DNA from 3 places in the Pseudarthrobacter sp. TE9888 genome. Region 3 is predicted to be linked to each of the others. Evidence: riboswitches for the same ligand, from Rfam matches in the RefSeq annotation. Region 3 holds a riboswitch; each other region holds the start of a gene.
The links. Region 3 has a riboswitch for cyclic di-AMP ahead of ACZ9J7_RS10645 (aggregation-promoting factor C-terminal-like domain-containing protein). Riboswitches for the same ligand answer to the same signal wherever they lie in the genome.
Positions count from the first base shown of each region.

Region 1 (5,824 bases), 150 kb from region 3:
TACCCGGACGGCAACAAGGGCAAGGCCATTGCTGCCGCCCTCCGCAAGGTCGCCGACGAGCTCGACGTTTAGGCGCCCATGACTCCCGATTCTGAACAGCCGGGCACGCCGGTGCAGGAGCAGGCTGCCAAGACTCCGCCCAAGCGCAAGGCAGGCGTTCCCGTGTGGCGCACCGGCAAGCCGGACGCATTCCTGGCCGCCGCCGTGGACACGGCCCGGACCGCCGTGGAGGGCATCACGCCTGCGGCCACCATCGGGCCGCACCTGGCCGCCAAGAGCGAGGGCGACCGGCTGGTCACGCACCTGTTTGAGTCCAGGCTGCCCGGATACGCGGGGTGGCAGTGGTACGCGGTGCTGACGCGCAACTCCCGCTCGAAAGTGGTCACGGTCAATGAGCTGGGCCTCCTGCCGTCGGAAGATTCGATCCTGGCCCCGGAGTGGGTGCCCTGGGCCGAGCGTGTCCGCCCCGAGGACCAGCAGCAGGAGTCCGAAGCAGGCAGCCAGGAAACGGCCCCGGAATCCGCAAGCGAGGAAACAGCGGCGGAGGATCCAACGGGCGACGCCGGCACCCAGGCGGAAGCCTGACCGCACCCGTCGCCGGGAAGCCGGCCACCCCCGCCGGGGACAAACGAAAACGGCGCCGTCCGGGATGAACCCGGGCGGCGCCGTCGTATGTTGTCCTGACTGTCCTCCGCGCCTACTTCCGCAGCTCGCCCACCACGTAGTCAATGCTGGACAGCAGGGCGGAGACATCGCTTGGCTCGATGGCCACGAAGGTGGCAATGCGCAGCTGGTTGCGGCCCAGCTTCCGGTAGGGCTCAGTGTCCACGATGCCGTTGGCGCGCAGGACCTTGGCTACAGCCGCCGCATCAACCGACTCGTCGAAGTCGATGGTGGCAATGACGTTGGAGCGTTCCTCCGCCTTGGCCACAAACGGGGTGGCGAACTCGGAGGCATCCGCCCAGCTGTAGATGCGTCCGGCGGAGTCGGCGGTGCGTGCGGCCGCGAAATCCAGGCCGCCGTTGGCGTTCAGCCACTGGACCTGGGCGTCCAGGGTGACCAGCGTGGACAGCGACGGCGTGTTGTACGTCTGGTTCAGGCGGGAGTTGTCGATCGCGGTCTGGAGATCCAGGAAGTCCGGGATCCAACGGTTGGCGGCCTTGATCCGTGCGGCACGCTCGATCGCGGCGGGGGAGAACAGGCCCAGCCACAGGCCGCCGTCGGAGGCGAAGTTCTTCTGCGGGGCGAAGTAGTAGACGTCGCTATGGGCAACGTCCACGTCCAGGCCGCCGGCCGCGGAGGTGGCGTCCACCAGGACCAGCGATCCCTCGTCGGCTCCGGAAACGCGCGTGACGGGGGCAGCCACACCGGTGGAGGTCTCGTTTTGGGGCCAGGCATAGACATCAACGCCGGCCTCGGCCTGGGCCGCCGGCCGCGTGCCCGGCTCGGACTTGATGATCGAGGACGCCTCCAGGAAGGGCGCCTTGTTGGTAGCGGCGGCGAACTTGGATCCGAACTCGCCGAAGGACAGGTGCTGGGCCTTCTTCTCCACGAGGCCGAAGCTGGCGACGTCCCAGAAAGCGGTGGAGCCGCCCACGCCGAGGACCACTTCATAGCCCTCCGGGGCGCGGAAGAACTGGCTCAGCCCTTCGCGGACAGATCCCACCAGGTTCTTGACCGGCGCCTGCCGGTGCGAGGTGCCGAGGATGGTCTTGGACGCTGCTGCCAACGCATCGATCTGTTCCTGGCGGACCTTGGACGGGCCGGCGCCGAACCGCCCATCCTTCGGCAGGAGGTCGGCGGGGATCGTGATGCTGGTGTCGCTCACAGGTGCTCCAATTCGGCGGGGACGAAAGTTTGGTCCGGACGGGCGGGTCATGGCTCGGCCGGCAGCAGGCGATGGCTGCGCAGCGGGCCTTCACCATTCTGCCTGAATGGCAGGGGCGGCGGGAGCCGGCGGGCCCAAAGTCCAGACATTGAGACGGGCCGCCCGTGCGGTACCGCAGGAAGCGCGGCTATTCGGACAAACTCAAAATAGGCTAAGCTGGCCCCCGAACTACCTCGCGGGAAGAGGCGATACGGTGGGACAACGCAAGGTACTGCGCTCGAGGAGCTGAGCTGGATGACGGATCTGATCGACACTACGGAGATGTACCTCAGGACCATCCTGGAGCTTGAGGAAGAAAACATCGTCGCCCTCCGGGCCCGTATTGCCGAGCGCCTGCGCCACTCCGGCCCCACCGTGTCCCAGACCATCGGCAGGATGGAACGCGACGGGCTCGTGGTCGTCTCCGGTGACCGGCACCTGGAACTTACGGACACAGGCCGCAAGCGGGCCACCGAGGTCATGCGCAAGCACCGGCTGGCCGAACGCCTGCTGGCCGACGTCATCGGCCTGGACTGGGCCTACGTGCATGACGAAGCCTGCCGCTGGGAACATGTCATGAGCGAGCGGGTCGAGCGGCGCATTTACGAAATGCTGGACCACCCCACCGAATCGCCCTACGGCAACCCCATCCCCGGGCTCGCCGCTTTGGGTGGACAGCCTGCCCGCGGTGGCGCCGACGGGGCCATCAGCCTGGTCGAGGCCATGAAGGGCTACGCTCCGGCCTCTGTTGTCACCATCAGCCGGCTCGCTGAACCAATCCAGGTGGAGCCGGAACTGCTGGCGCAACTTGACGAAGGCGGAATCCGGCCCGGTGCCGCAGTGGCGCTGGAACGCGTGGGTGATTACATCTCCGTGCGGGTCCCTGGCATCGAGGGCGCACTGGAGCTGCCGCCCGAGGTCGCCGCCCACGTTTTCGTTGCCGTGGCCCAGGCCTGACGCCCGGCTTTTTACCCCGACGAGGCACTTCCAAGCAAAGATAACGGAATTGTTACCTAGGGTCTTAAGGCCCTATAGTGGAACCATTCGTTGATACTTAAGCGTTACCCGATCCGGAGCCGAGCTCTGCCAGCGGATCGGGTGCACGAGTCGTTACTGGCAGAGGCGGGGGAACCACAAGCGGCAGCGGGGGACTGCCTTGGGGTGAAGTCCGTCAGCAGCAAGCCTCTCCAGTGAAGGATTCTTCCGGGAATACCCCTGTGCAGAAGCTTGCCGTGACGGGCCGGGTCCTTGATCTCTCTGACCCGAATCCGACAGCTAACTCCGCAGGCTTTTCCAGAGAGGAACCCTTCTTGACCACGCAGACCTCCAGGGGGCGCCGCCGCGCAGCCAGCCCCCCTTCGGCACCCCGGGTTGTCGAAGACGCAGCAGCGGAGCGCCCCCGCGATCTGCATCGCGACGCGCGCCGCCGCCGGGGGCCCCTGCGGCAGGTAACGGAATTCGCCGCCGCAAGCGGGATCGGCCAGAAGGCCGGAATCGCCCTGGCCGCCACCGGCCTGGTGCTGACGGTCACAGTGCCCGCCACCAGCCCGGTCATGGCCACTGATGCGTCCGGCAACGCGCCCCTGGCGGCATCCTCCGTCAGTCCGCAGCCGCAGATTTCCGCCGATATTGGCGCCCAGATCGACTTCAGCCGCTCGGCCGTGGTGACCCAGGCTGACCCCGACGGGAAGCTCAAGCAGCTCCTGAGCGCCCAGTCAGCGGGCTCGGTCACCCGGGCCGCGTCGGCCGGCACCCTGGCTGCACCACTTGCCACCCTCACCACCGCCTCACCGTTCGGATACCGGGTGAGCCCGATTACCGGCGGCTCCGGCGACTTCCACCGAGGCCAGGACTTCGTGGCGCAATGCGGGACGTCCGTCCTGGCCGCTGCGACCGGCACCGTTACCTTCGCGGGCTGGCACCAGTTCGGCGGCGGAAACCGGGTGGTCATCGACCATGGCAACGGGCTGGAAACCACGTACAACCACCTGTCGTCCTTCAACGTCAAGGTGGGCCAGACGGTCTCCCGTGGAGAAGTCGTGGCACTCAGCGGCACTACGGGTGCCTCCACCGGCTGCCACCTGCACTTCGAGGTGCAGGTCAACGGCGAAGTGGTCGATCCCATGGGCTGGCTGTAACCGAATGATTGCTCACTCTCAGATCGCAGTGACCTGCCGTGACCTGAATGTGACATTGAAACAAAACTGCTGTACCGTCTAACTCGCGTCAACTTTTCCGAAGTTGACGCTCTTGAGTGGATTGCCTAACTCTGCCACCGCTCAAGGTCCGTTCGCATTTCATCGTCTGGCAGGGGCGGGGGAACCAATTTTGGCCTTCTCTCCAGAAGGCCTTGGGGTTAAGTCACGAGCTTCCCAGGAAGCAGTGTGGCCGGGTGACTCCCATCCGAATCCGACAGCTCACCTCGCAGGCATTGGGAGAGGCTACCTTCGTGTCTTCACGCCATCATTCTGCGCGCCACCGTGCGCAAACGGTTCGCACCAGCCCCTTGGACGCCGTGTCCAGGGCCGTGAGTGCAAATGCCGGGACCGTAGGCCGCCAGGCTGCCGTAGTGGCAGCCGCATCGGGCCTCATCCTGAGCATGGGCCTGCCGGCAAACGCAGCTGACACCACCGCCGGTGTCTCTGCATCCACCGAGTCCGGCTCGGCACAGACTGCACTGGCCGTCACCGCTGCCCCCACGGCGACGGTTTCCTTCGAGCGCCCGGTCGTCAAGACCACCGCCGCTCCGAAGGTCGAAGCGGTGCGTCCCCAGTCCACCGCACCAGCCGAGCGCGCCGCCACCGCGACCGCAGGCCAGGACGCCGCTCCCGCCGCCAAGGCCGCCGAGACTGTGTCCGCCGCAACCTCCGGCATTGCAGCCATCGCCTACACCGGCATCGGCCACGCCTACGTGTGGGGCGGCACCAGCCCGGTCACCGGCTGGGACTGCTCCGGGTTCGTCCAGTGGGTCTACGCGCAGGCCGGGATCAGCATCCCCCGCACCAACGCGTGGAGCATCATGACCCCCACCTCCACCCCGCAGCCGGGCGACCTCGTTGTCCAGAATGGTGGCGCGCACGTAGGCATCTACGTCGGCAACGGCATGATGATCAGCGCGCTTAACCCCTCCCAGGGCACGCTGCTGCACTCGCCCGCAGCCACCGGTACCTCTTCGTACTACCACCTCAACAAGTAGTTCTTGGGCTTAGCGCTCCAAGGGCTATTTCTTTGCCCACAGCTTTTCCGCTAGAAACCAGATCCCCGTTCGGGATGCGCCGGCGTACCCCCAAGATGCCGGCGCGTCCAGCCCCCTTTGCCTGCCTACACGCGGTCCGAAGGAAAAACGAAAGAGAGAACTCATGACGACTCGTGCTACCGCACGGCACCGCGCCGAGGTCACCAAAACCAACTCGATCGCCATCATTGCCAAAGCTGTCAGCGACAACGCCGGTGGCATGGGCCGCCAGGCTGCTGTTATCGCTGCGGCTTCCGGCCTGGTCCTGACCAGCGGCCTCGCAGCCAACGCTGCCGACGCCAACGTCAAGCGCGATTCCGCTCCGGCGTCCCAGCTGGAAGTCGAATCCGCCGTCGACGCCCCGATTTCCGCAGCTTCCACCATTGCCATCAGCTACGAGAAGCCTGCCGTCACCACCACGCCGGCTCCCGTCGCAGAGCCTGAGCCCCAGGTCCAGGTGCAGGAAGCTGCTCCCGCTCCGGTGGCGCAGCCTGTTGCTGCTCCCAAGGCCACGGCCAAGGTTGTTACGGCCTCTGCTCCCACCGCTCCCGCCCCCCAGGTTTCCGCAAGCGGGAAGGGTGCAGCCATCCTCTCCGCCGCTTACGCCCAGCTCGGCGTGCACCAGGACTGCACCATGCTGGTGACCAACGCACTGGCCGCCGTCGGCATCCACTTCCACGACTGGCCGGCAGGCTACCTGTCGCTGGGTGACACCGTGCCCA
Region 1 is NZ_JBWBRD010000002.1:2,282,077-2,287,900, forward strand. Features, by position in the region: gene ACZ9J7_RS11265 (cold-shock protein) at 1-72, shown strand, start outside; gene ACZ9J7_RS11270 (DUF3027 domain-containing protein) at 79-585, shown strand; gene serC (phosphoserine transaminase) at 698-1,828, opposite strand; gene ACZ9J7_RS11280 (iron-dependent transcriptional repressor DtxR) at 2,123-2,824, shown strand; cyclic di-AMP (ydaO/yuaA leader) riboswitch at 2,963-3,173, shown strand; gene ACZ9J7_RS11285 (M23 family metallopeptidase) at 3,178-4,005, shown strand; cyclic di-AMP (ydaO/yuaA leader) riboswitch at 4,134-4,312, shown strand; gene ACZ9J7_RS11290 (C40 family peptidase) at 4,383-5,063, shown strand; gene ACZ9J7_RS11295 (C40 family peptidase) at 5,227-5,824, shown strand, end outside.
Region 1: linked by a shared signal. The riboswitch ahead of ACZ9J7_RS11285 (M23 family metallopeptidase) and the one ahead of ACZ9J7_RS10645 (aggregation-promoting factor C-terminal-like domain-containing protein) in region 3 are both predicted to bind cyclic di-AMP.

Region 2 (5,824 bases), 1.7 Mb from region 3:
GGACGTCGATTTTGGGGAAGTCCCCACTGGCCTTGAGGCCGATGCCAGCGACGACGAGGAGAACTTTGGCGGCTCGCCCCTGAGCGAGTTCGAGCCTGACGACCTGGAACGCTAGCAACCCTGCCGGCCGGGAATCAGGCCCGGCCCGAAGGGGGAGGAGAACCATGCAATCCAAGGAACTGCTGCAGGAAGCCTTCGGCCGGCTCCCCGGCCTGGTCCGGCAGGCACTCGACGGCCTCGAGGCAGCGCAGCTGCAGCACCGCCCGGGCGGCCACGGCAATTCGATAGCCTGGCTGATCTGGCATACGGGCCGGGTCGAAGATGCGCAGGTAGCCTCCGCCGCGGGCCTGGAACAGGTCTGGATGGCGGAGGGATTCGTAGGCCGCTTTGGCCTTCCGCTCGGCGAGCGCGACACAGGCTATGGGCACTCCAGTGAGCAGGTCGATGCCGTCACGGCGCCCCGGGAACTGCTCCAGGAGTACTACGATGCGGTTCACCGCCAGACCGCCAGGGTGCTCGACGGCATCGGCGACTCCGACCTGGACCGCGTGGTTGACAGGCACTGGGATCCGCCGGTGACCTTTGGGGTGCGCCTCATCAGCATCCTGGGGGACTGCCTCCAGCATGTCGGCCAGGCAGCCTACGCGCGGGGCCTGCACCCGGGGACGGCGGACTCCCGGGGTGCGTGAACTGGCGATACTGGGCACCGCCTCCCAGGTCCCTACGCGGACCCGGAACCACAACGGTTGCTTTCTGCGGTGGGACGGCGCGGGCTTGCTCTTCGACCCCGGCGAGGGCACGCAGCGCCAGATGATCCACGCCGGCGTGGCGGCCGGCCACATCACCAGGATCTGCCTCACCCACGTGCACGGGGACCACTGCTACGGCCTGCCCGGGGTGCTGTCCCGCATGGCATTGGACCGCGTGCCGCACCCCGTCCATTTGCACTATCCGGCCTCCGGCGAGGCGGTGGTGCGGGCGCTGGTGTCGGTGAGTTCACCCGGCATCGACCTTCGGCTCCACCCGCATTCGGGACCCGGACCCGTGGCGGAAGGCCTGGAGGTCCGGCCGCTCAAGCACCGCATCGAGACGTTCGGCTACCTGCTCCGGGAGGCTGACGGGCAAACACTGTTGCCGGCGCGGTTGCGGGCGGCAGGAATTGCCGGCCCGGACGTGGGCCGGCTGCAACGCGACGGCGTCCTTGGGACAGCCAGGCTGGAGGACGTAAGCATCCCCAGGCCGGGCCAGCGCTTCGCCTTCATCATGGATACGGCGCCGTGCCCCGGCGCCGAAGAGCTGGCGGATGGGGCGGACCTGTTGGTCGCCGAGTCGACCTTCAGTGACGACGACGACCCCCTGGCAGGTCGGTACCTCCACCTCACTGCCGGGCAGGCGGGGGCCCTTGCGGCGTCCGCCGGCGCACGCACCCTGGTGCTCACCCACTTTTCCGCACGGTACGGTGACGACGTTTCCGTCCTGGCAGACCAGGCCCAGGCGCGGGCCCCGGGGGTTACCGTGATCGCCGCCAAGGACCTTGACCGCATCCCTGTTCCGCGGCGGCGGCAGCCGGCGCGGGAGGCTGCCGGCCCAACAACGGCGATAGGGTTAAACCATGACGGCAGCAGCTGAATCCACGGTCACGTTCGATGGCCGTTTCGCCCGGGAACTGGCGGAACTCGCCGTACCCTGGCGGGCCGAGGAAGCGCCCAGCCCGGAGCTTCTCGTCCTGAATGACAAACTGGCAGCAGACCTGGGCCTTGACCCGCAGTACCTGCGCAGCCCCGAGGGTGTGCGGCTTTTGGTGGGAAACCACGTTCCAGCGGGTGCCACACCTGTGGCACAGGCGTACGCCGGACATCAGTTTGGCGGGTACTCGCCGCTGCTCGGTGACGGACGGGCCCTGCTGCTGGGCGAGGTCACTGACCGGCGGGGCCGCCTCCTGGACGTCCACCTCAAAGGCTCGGGGCGGACGCCCTTCGCCCGCGCCGGGGATGGCCGTGCCGTCGTCGGGCCCATGCTGCGTGAATACATTGTCAGTGAGGCCATGCATGCACTGCACATTCCCACCACCCGTTCGCTCGCCGTGGTGGCCACCGGGCGGCAGGTCCGGCGCGATGATATGCTGCCCGGCGCCGTCCTGGCGCGGGTTGCGGGCAGCCACCTGCGCGTTGGCAGCTTCCAGTACGCGCGCGCAACCGAAAACATGGACCTCCTGAAGCGCCTGGCGGACCATGCCATCAGCAGGCACTACCCGCATGCGGCCGGTGCCGCCAACCCCTACCTTGCGCTGTTCGCCGCGGTCGTCTCCGCCCAGGCAGAGCTCATCGCCCGGTGGATGCTCGTCGGCTTCGTGCACGGGGTCATGAATACGGACAACATGACCATCTCAGGGGAGACCATCGATTACGGGCCCTGCGCGTTTATGGACGCCTTCAACCCCGCCGCCGTCTACAGTTCCATCGACGTCGGCGGACGCTATGCCTATGCCAACCAGCCGGTCCTGGCCGAATGGAACCTGGCCAGGCTCGCCGAGGCCATGCTGCCGCTGATTGACCAGGACCCGGAGAAAGCCGTGGCCCCGGCAGTGGAGGTCCTGGGCGGTTTCCGGGGCCAGTACAGCAAGGCCTGGACCCGCGGAATGACGGCCAAGATGGGCCTGGACAGCGCCGATGAAAACGGCGTTGCCGGGGCCCTGGTGGATGATGTCCTCGACATCCTCAAGGACGGACCCGTGGACTACACCCTGTTCTTCCGCAACCTGGGTAAAGCCGCCCGTGGAGACCGCCGGCCCGTGCGCGGCATGGTCCCTGACCTTGCCGCCCTCGATTCCTGGCTGGTGCGGTGGCACGAGCTCAAGCCGGCCGCGGAGCTGATGGACAGCGTGAATCCCGCGTACATTCCCCGGAATCACCTTGTGGAGGAGGCGCTGTCGGCAGCAACCGGCGGGGACCGGGGGCCGTTGCAGCAACTGCTGGCGGCTGTCAGCGACCCCTTCAATGAACGGCCCGGCCTCGAACGCTATCTTCAAGGGCCCCCTGAGGACTTCGGCAGCTACATGACGTTCTGCGGGACCTGACCGCGGCGGCCCGTCGAGTGCTTTAACGGCAGGAGGGTGGCAGCCGGTTTCCCGGCTGCCACCCTCCCACAACGGTCGGCACCGCCAAGCGGGCCGGACCGGCGAAGACTAGGCTACGCGCACTGCGGAGTACCCGCCGAGCCAGCTGATGGAGTGCACCTCCGTGTCGAAGCCGTTGACGCCGCCGCTGACAACCTGGCCGTTGCCTGCGTAAACGCCCACGTGGCCGGAGGTGATGATCAGGTCACCGGGGGCGGGAGCGCCCACCACCGTGCCGTACTGGAAGAACTGGGTGGGGGCCAGGTCGCCTACGGACTTGCCGACCGAGCGCAGTGCCTTCTCAACCATTGCGGTGCAGTCCTGCTGGACGCCCAGCTGGCTGTAGGCCGAGGCGAGGATCGCGGCTCCGGTGCCCGAGCCGGTAGTGGAAGCTACAGGCGTGGCGGAGGCGTAGGACATGTTCATGCCGGTGTTGGCCGGTGCGGTGGCGGCTGCCGCCTGCACGGGTGCTGCAGCAGGGGCCGGTGCCGGCGCTGCGGTGTAGCCGGCGCCGGGAATCTGGATCTGGTCGCCCGGGTAAATGACCGAGGACAGGCCAAGGCCGTTGGCGGACAGGACGTCATTGAGGTTGACGCCGTACGCCGCGGCAATGGCGCCGAGGGTGTCGCCGGAAACGACGGTGTGGACATTCCCTGCTGCAGCGGCAGGGGCTGCAGCCGGTGCCGGGGCGGTGGCCTGCATGCTGGTCTGTCCAGTGGTGTCCGGTGCGGTTACACCAGCGTGCGCCGGGGCGCCGACGCCGAACGCAATGCCGGACGCTGCTGCCACAGCAAGCGCCGGGCGGCCCAGTGAACGGGCCTGCGACTTGGCGGTTACGGCGAGGCCCTCGAGCACAATGGAGCGGGCCGGAGTCGCGCGGTGACGGGCTGGAATGGAATTTTTTGACACGGTTGATCGCCTCTCCCATGCCTGCGGGGTGAGCTGTCGGGTTCGGGCTGGAGATACCCGGCCGGAAGCGGCCCCGCGATGGAGGGAGGCGCTATCGACTTAACCCCTAGGCCACATGTGGCCGTGGAAACTTGGTTCCCCCGTCCCTGCCAACTGGAGCGGTTGGATCCCATGGTCAGCGGCAGGGCTCGGCATACTGACGGGAATGTCCCGTCTGGGAGGGACACCTGAAGACCCTAACCCATGTGCACGCCGATTGTCACATTTAGATAACATACGAGGCTGCCCTCTCGAATTGCGCAAACGTGTGGACGATAAGCCTGCTTGCGGTCTGACCTCGGCTGATGCCAGCGCCGCCGTTCACGGTAACAATGTGGAAACGGCTTCCTGTGTGACCCACCAATCCGCCGGTAAGCTTCGGGACTATGCCCCTGTTCGTGACCACCGCCAGGTTCCCTTTGCTCGGGAGCCTGGTGGCTGTTGCCCTGGCCGCCACCGTTGTCCTTCCGGCCGCTGCCGACGACCCGCCTCCGCCCGGCGGGTACCCCTCTTGGGCAGACGTGCAGGCGGCCCAGTCCTCGGAAGCTTCGAAGGCAGCGGAGATCACCACCATCAACGGGCTGCTGTCCGGCCTTGAAGCAGAGTCTGCGGCGGCAGGGGAAGCGGCCGTCCGCTCGGCGGCCGGGTATGCTGCCGCCGCCGCCGGGCTGCAGGCAGCTTCTTCCCGCCTGGAAACACTGTCCGGCCGGGCCGCCCAGGCCAACGCGGAGTTGGCGCGGTACCGGAAAGACCTCGGCGCCTTGGCAGTCGAGTCCTACAAGACCGGCGGAACCAACGCAGGGTTCTTCGTGGCGCTGGATGCCCTGGGAACCAACAGTGTCCAGGGACTCAACCTGGTAAAGCTCGTGGGGGACAAGACTGCGGCCCTGGTCGCTAAGGCGGCGGCTGCGGAAAAGGCCGCCGCCGCCCTTGCCGACCAGGAAAAGGTTGCCAGGAGCGAGCAGGAGCGGCTTTCCGCGGAGGCGAAGGCAACGTTGGATTCCGCCCGCGCGGCCCAGGATTCGCTGGCCCGGCAGGTCGCGGAGGAACAGCGGCATGGCGGCGAACTGACAGCCCAGCTCGCAGCCCTGAAGGGCACGACGGCGGCCCTTGAGGGTGAGTACCGCCAGGGCCAGGCGGCGCAGGCAGCCTACGAGGCGGCCCAGGCGGCCAAGCGCGCCGCCGCGGAGGAGCAGGCACGGCAGCAGGCGGAGGCGGCGGCCAGGGCTGCCGCCGCGGCGGCGCAGCAGCCGAAGGCGCCAGCGCCCGCAGCAAACCCTGCCCCGGCGGGTCCTGACCGGCCAGGCGGTGTCCAACCCGTTCCGGCCCCGCTTCCCGCCGTCGATCCCGGACCGGCCGCCCCGGAAGCGCCGGCCCTGCCGGTTCCGCCCGCCGTCGTCGTTCCTTCCATTCCCGGCGGCGCGGTGAACGATCCGGCCGGAGCGAAAAGCTACGCATCCGGGCGCCTGGCCGCCTTCGGGTGGGGCCAGGACCAGTTCCTGTGCCTGGCCCAGCTGTGGACCAAGGAGTCCAGCTGGCTGACCACCGCCACCAACGCCTACTCCGGTGCCTACGGAATAGCCCAGGCGCTGCCGCCGGGCAAGTACGCCAGCGCCGGCAGCGACTGGCTCACCAGCTACCGCACGCAGGTCGACTGGGGCCTTGGCTACATCAAGGACCGGTATGGTTCCCCGTGCGCGGCCTGGAACCACTCTGTGGCCCTGAACTGGTACTGATTGACGCGTTAGGCTGTTTCCATGC
Region 2 is NZ_JBWBRD010000002.1:3,778,707-3,784,530, reverse strand. Features, by position in the region: gene ACZ9J7_RS18020 (hypothetical protein) at 1-115, shown strand, start outside; gene ACZ9J7_RS18015 (mycothiol transferase) at 165-689, shown strand; gene ACZ9J7_RS18010 (ribonuclease Z) at 682-1,629, shown strand; gene ACZ9J7_RS18005 (protein adenylyltransferase SelO) at 1,613-3,076, shown strand; gene ACZ9J7_RS18000 (LysM peptidoglycan-binding domain-containing protein) at 3,185-4,024, opposite strand; cyclic di-AMP (ydaO/yuaA leader) riboswitch at 4,028-4,198, opposite strand; gene ACZ9J7_RS17995 (aggregation-promoting factor C-terminal-like domain-containing protein) at 4,450-5,799, shown strand; gene ACZ9J7_RS17990 (TraR/DksA family transcriptional regulator) at 5,821-5,824, shown strand, end outside.
Region 2: linked by a shared signal. The riboswitch ahead of ACZ9J7_RS18000 (LysM peptidoglycan-binding domain-containing protein) and the one ahead of ACZ9J7_RS10645 (aggregation-promoting factor C-terminal-like domain-containing protein) in region 3 are both predicted to bind cyclic di-AMP.

Region 3 (5,824 bases):
CACCCTCTTGCTGTCCCGGGCGGAGGCATTCGGAATGGTGGTCACCGAGTCCTTGGCCCACGGCATCCCCGTGATTGTCCGGGAAGGGACAGGGGCAGTGGAGGCGCTGGGGCTGGCAGGATTATCAGCGGCCGACGGCGGCCCCCGCCTTCCCGGGGCAGTGCTGCCACTCCCGGAAGGCGGGCACGAGAGCCCGGGCCTGCTGGCCGAAGTCCTGCGCCACTGGCTTCAGGACCCGGACAAGAGCGAAAGCTGGCGCGCAACAGCGCTGGAAGCGCGGACGAGGCTTCCGGGCTGGAGCAGTACCGCCAGGGAGGTGCTGGTCCTGCTGGCGGGTCGCGACTGACAGCGGGTCTGGAGACCTAGCCGATTTCGGGACTAGTGCTGTTCGCTGTTGCTACGGTGTCCCGCGAAAAACTCCCGCAACAATAAGGCGCACTCTTCCTCGCGCACTCCCGGGTACACCTCAACCCAGTGGTTGAGCCGGCGTTCGCGGAGGATGTCGAACACCGAACCGGCAGCGCCGGCTTTTTCGTCCCAGGCCCCGAACACCACCCGCGGGATCCGGGCCAGGACGATCGCGCCGGCGCACATGGCGCAGGGTTCCAGCGTGACCACCAGCGTGCAATCGGACAACCGCCAGCCGTCGCCGCTGCTGCCGCCGAGCCGTGCCCGTTCCTGCAGCCGGGCCGCGGCTTCCCGGATGGCCACCACCTCGGCGTGGGCCGTGGGGTCGCCCAGTTCCTCCCGCTGGTTCCGGCCCGAACCCAGCACCCCGCCGTCGGGCCCCAGCACCACGGCGCCAATGGGAACATCCTCCGTGGCGAGTGCCCGGCGCGCTTCCGTCAACGCAAGGCCCATCCAGGCATGATGTTCTTTATCGGGCAACGGCATGGCTCAATGATAGTTTCGAGGATACTCAGGTTACTGACCGACGCCGGGAGGCACCATGGACACTCTTCGGGATCGCCTAGGTCTCTGGTTCAAGCCGTATGCGGCTCTGGTCCTCACCTTCCTCGTGGGCGGTGCGATCATCGTATCCCTGGCCTTGCTGGGCGCCGAGGTGTACGACAACGTGGTGGATTCCGCTGGCCTGGCCAACCTGGACAAGCCAGCCCTGGCCCTCTCAGAGAGCCTGCGCAGCCCCGGACTCGACGCTTTCGTTACCGGCTTCACCAATATCGGCGGCGGAATCGGAATGCCCATCCTCGCCAGCATCCTCACCGCCTGGCTGACCTTCCTCAGCCGGAACTGGCGGCCCCTCATCCTGATTGGCGGAGCAGCGGCCGTCTCCATCATGGCCACGACGTTCGGCAAGAAGCTGGTGGGCCGCACGCGCCCGGACCACGCGGATGCGGTACCCCCTTACGAGGATTCACCGTCTTTCCCCAGTGGCCACACCCTGAACACCACCGTGGTGATCAGCCTGGTGGTGTACCTGATCTGCCTCCAGTTCCAGGCCATGGTGGTCCGCGTCTCGGCCATCACGGCCGGCACGCTTTTCATCATCGCCATGGGGCTGAGCCGCGTCTTCCTCGGCCACCACTGGCTGACCGATGTCATGGCCGGGTGGCTGCTCGGCCTGACCTGGGTGGGCGTGGTCATTCTGGCGCACAGGTTGTTCCACTTGGTCCGCAGGCGGGAGCATGCCGGTGCGGCGCCGTCGTTCGACCGTCCAATCGTCCGCGACGTGGTGGCCGAGGAAGTGCACCATAGGGGCGACGGCGGCAGTGAGCACGCCCACGGCGGCCATAACAAGGACACCGCCGGATGATAGTTTTGGGGGATGCGTACTCTCGTTGTTGACCACCCCTTGGTCGCCCACAAGCTCACCGTCCTGCGGGACAAGAACACGCCGTCGCCGGTCTTCCGCCAGCTGACGGAAGAGCTGGTGACCCTGCTGGCCTACGAAGCCACGCGGGAGGTCCGCACCGAGCCCGTCACCATCGAGACACCCGTCAGCACCACCATCGGCACGGCGTTCACCAAGCCCACCCCGCTGGTGGTCCCCATCCTCCGGGCAGGCCTTGGCATGCTGGAGGGCATGACCAAGCTGGTCCCCACCGCCGAGGTGGGCTTCCTGGGCATGGCCCGGGATGAGGAAACGCTGGACATCATCACCTACGCCGAGCGCCTCCCCGAGGACCTGACCGGCCGGCAGGTGTTTGTCCTGGACCCCATGCTGGCCACCGGTGGCACGCTGCGCGAGGCCATCAAGTTCCTGTTCAAGCGGGGCGCTTCGGACGTCACTTGCATCTGCCTGCTCGCGGCTCCGGAGGGCCTGGCCAAGCTGGAGGAGGAACTCGGCGAAGCCAACGTGCACATCGTCCTGGCCTCCATCGATGAGAAGCTCAACGAGAAGTCCTACATCGTTCCCGGACTGGGCGACGCCGGCGACCGCCTCTACGGCATCGCCGGGTAGCCTCCCGCCTTTCAGGACGCGACCTGTCGGGATAAGGGCCATTTTCGACGGCCCCATTTGCGCTGGGCCTTTCCGGGCCGGTGTGCCGCCGCTAGCCTGTGCGGATGGACTGGAAACTTGAACTTGCCTTTGTCCCCGTCTCCGACGTTGACCGCGCCAAGGATTTCTACGTCAACAAGGTGGGCTTCAACGCCGACTACGACGAGCGGCCCTCGGACGACATCCGCTTCGTGCAGCTGACGCCGCCCGGTTCGGCCTGCTCCATCTGCATTGGCGAGGGATTGACGGACGCACCTCCCGGCACCGGAGCAAACCTGCAGCTGGTGGTCAGCGACATCACCGCGGCTCACGACTTTCTGAAGAACAACGGCGTGGATGTCAGTGACGTGGACGTCCAGGACTGGGGCCACTTCGTGTATTTCGCCGATCCGGACGGCAACAGGTGGTCTGTCCAGTACGTCCCGTGGCGTAACCCCGGGGCAGGCACGGCGCAGAGCCCTGCACCTTAAACCACTGCGGGCCGCATCCCTCGGGATGCGGCCCGCAGTCTAGGCGGTATTCCCTGCCGGGCCCCACTCCAAGGCGTACGACGGCGGGGGCCGGGACGCGTCGTCGGGCGGCCGTCAAGGCTGGAAAGGCTCAGCTGAAGGTGCCGCTTCGTCGCGTTGCGGCAGGGGAGTGGTGCCTAGTACCAGTTGTGCGCCAGGTGGAAGCTCAGTGCGCCGCAGGGGGACTGGTAGCTCTTCTTGATGTAATCCAGGCCCCAGTTGATCTGGGTGCGGTAGTTGGTGAGGTAGTCCGCGCCCGAGCTGGCCATCTTCTCGGCCGGAAGGGACTGGACGATTCCGTACGCCCCGCTGCTGGGATTGGTGGCCGTGGTGGTCCAGTCGGATTCCTTGGTCCACAGGGTCTGCAGGCACTGCATCTGGTCCGGTCCCCAGCCGAATGTGGCCAGTTGGCCGGCCGCGTAGGCCTGGGCGCCAGCAGGATCGTTGACCGCGACGGCAGGTGCAGGCTCAGGTGCGGGGGCAGGGGCGGGCGCCGGTGCGGGAGCAGGCGCAGGGGCTGCCGGTGCGGGAGCCGCTGGCGCTGCTGCCGGAGCCGGTTCAGCCGCCTGCGGCGCTACGCTGATGGCTGCGGGAGCGGGGCTCTCCACCGGGTTGGAGCGGATTTCGCTCTTCTCGATGCTCATTTGGGCGTCAGCTGCTGCCGTGTTTGACTGGGTGGACGACGCCGGGGCCATGCTGCTGGTGGCCTGTCCGGCCGCGCCTACCCCCACCAGCACCGCGCACGATGCCGCAAGAACTGCGGCGCGCTGGCCGAGGGTGGTCTTCTTGGCCTGCTGCTTGGCCCTGTGTTTAGCGTGCAGGCATGATTCTGCCGTGTTTTTGGACATGATTGATCGCCTCTCACACCTGCGGAGTTAGCTGTCGGGTTCGGATGAGGGCATCCGGCCGTACGGAATGAAAATCACGTACTGGCTTAACCCCAAGGGCAGTTATTGCCCGGGACGGTGGGTCCCCCGCCTCTGCCGTTGCTCAATCGGAATCCGGGGAAGCGGCAGAGCTTGGCGTCAACCCGGGATATGCGGTCCGAACGGGGACCGCACCCAATCGACGGTACAGGAAGATTAAGCGGAAGTCACGTTTAGGTAACGGAAGTCACGGATCCAGCGCGTCGGTTTGCGGCAGCGCGAACGGAGGAGTGATGGCCTGAGGCAGTCCGGCCCGCAGGGACTTCCGGCCCGGGCCGGACTGCTTCGCTACTGGCCAGACAGGGCGTACACCGTGGTGCCGCCGATGCTCTGCGCCTGGAAATTGGCTGCCACCCACTCAGTAATCCGGGTTGCCTCATCCGAGCCGCTGGAGGAACGCATGGTTCCGCCCGCGATGAAGAAATGGATCCTTCCCTGGGACACCAGCTCCTGGAACTGCGCCAGCGTGGGGGAGGGGTCGGTGCCGTTGAAGCCGCCCACCGCCATGACCGGAAGTTCGGTCGCCAGTTGGTAACCGGCGGCGTTGTTGGAACCCACCACGGCCGCGGCCCAGGTGTAGCTTGACGCCCCGGCCTGGAGCGCGGTGACCAGGTCGGCCGACGGCGTGGGGGCACCCAGGAGCCCGCCCATGCCTCCGCTGCGGTTCCCGGCAAACCCCGTGCCGCCTTGGGTGCCTTGCTGCCGGAAGCCTTGTCCTCGAGTGCCTTGTCCCGGTGTGCCTTGGGCCGCGTTGCCCGTGCTCCCGGTGCCACTGGGGCCGAATCCGTTCCGGTTGCCCCCGGCGCCACCGGGTGCGCCGCCCGGCCCCGCACCGAACCCTGTCGTGGGTCCTGCGCTGACGATTGCCCCGCTGTGCGCCGCCGACGCCGTGGAGACGGAGTAGGCCAGCGGCCCGGCGAGCGACGCAGCAACGGCCAGCGCCGCCGTCGTCCGCAGCAGGGAGCGGCGGCCCAGGAACCGGTTGAGGCCCACTCCGGCCGCCGCGGCCAGGCCTGCTGCCAGCACCAGCCAGCGCAGCCACGGACCGTAGGCCGATGTGGTGCCCAGCAGCGAAAACGCCGTCAGGGCGGCCGCTGCCACCGCCGCCGCGAGCAGGATTGCAGCAGCCGGCTGCTGCCTGTGCTGCCACAGGAGGACAGCGCCCAGGCCGGTAAGCCCCGCAATTCCCGGCGCCAGCGCCACCGCGTAGTAGGGGTGGATGATGCCGGCCATGAAGCTGAACACCAGGCCCGTCACCAGGACCCACGAGCCCCAGGCCACCACCGACGCACGCACCGGATCCGTCCGCGGTGCCCGCCGGCACACCCACAGCAGGCCCGCCGCAAGGATCAGGGCGGAGGGAAGCAGCCACGCTATCTGGCCCCCGAACTCGCTGTTGAACATCCGGAACAGGCCGGGGACGCCCCACCCGTTGCCGCCGCCCACACTGCCCGTCTCGTCGCCCGTCAGCCGCCCCAGCCCGTTGTAGCCAAGGGTGAGCTCCAGGATGGAGTTGTCCTGCGACCCGCCAATGTAGGGCCGCATGCCGGCAGGCGTCAGCTCCACGGCCGCGAGCCACCAGCCCGCGGAAACCACCATCGCTGCCCCCGCCGCCGCCAGCCCCAGGAGGCGCCGGCCCAGCCTGCCCGGCGCCGCGACCAGGTAGGCCACGGCGAACCCGGGAACCACCAGCAGGACCTGCAGTTGCTTGGCCAGGAAGCCGAAGCCCAGGAACACGCCGGCCAGCAGGAGCCAGCGCAACCGGCCCTCCTGGATTGCACGGAGGACCCCGTACGCGGCGGCAGTCATGAGCAGCACCAGCAGGGCGTCCGGGTTGTTGAACCGGAACATCAGCGTGGCAACCGGCGTGAGGGCGAGGACGGCAGCGCCCAGCAACCCGGCCCTGTGGGCGAGGGCGGCGTTACCCG
Region 3 is NZ_JBWBRD010000002.1:2,127,626-2,133,449, forward strand. Features, by position in the region: gene ACZ9J7_RS10620 (glycosyltransferase family 4 protein) at 1-346, shown strand, start outside; gene ACZ9J7_RS10625 (nucleoside deaminase) at 379-894, opposite strand; gene ACZ9J7_RS10630 (phosphatase PAP2 family protein) at 950-1,774, shown strand; gene upp (uracil phosphoribosyltransferase) at 1,787-2,422, shown strand; gene ACZ9J7_RS10640 (VOC family protein) at 2,527-2,931, shown strand; gene ACZ9J7_RS10645 (aggregation-promoting factor C-terminal-like domain-containing protein) at 3,108-3,818, opposite strand; cyclic di-AMP (ydaO/yuaA leader) riboswitch at 3,824-3,987, opposite strand; gene ACZ9J7_RS10650 (ArnT family glycosyltransferase) at 4,185-5,824, opposite strand, start outside.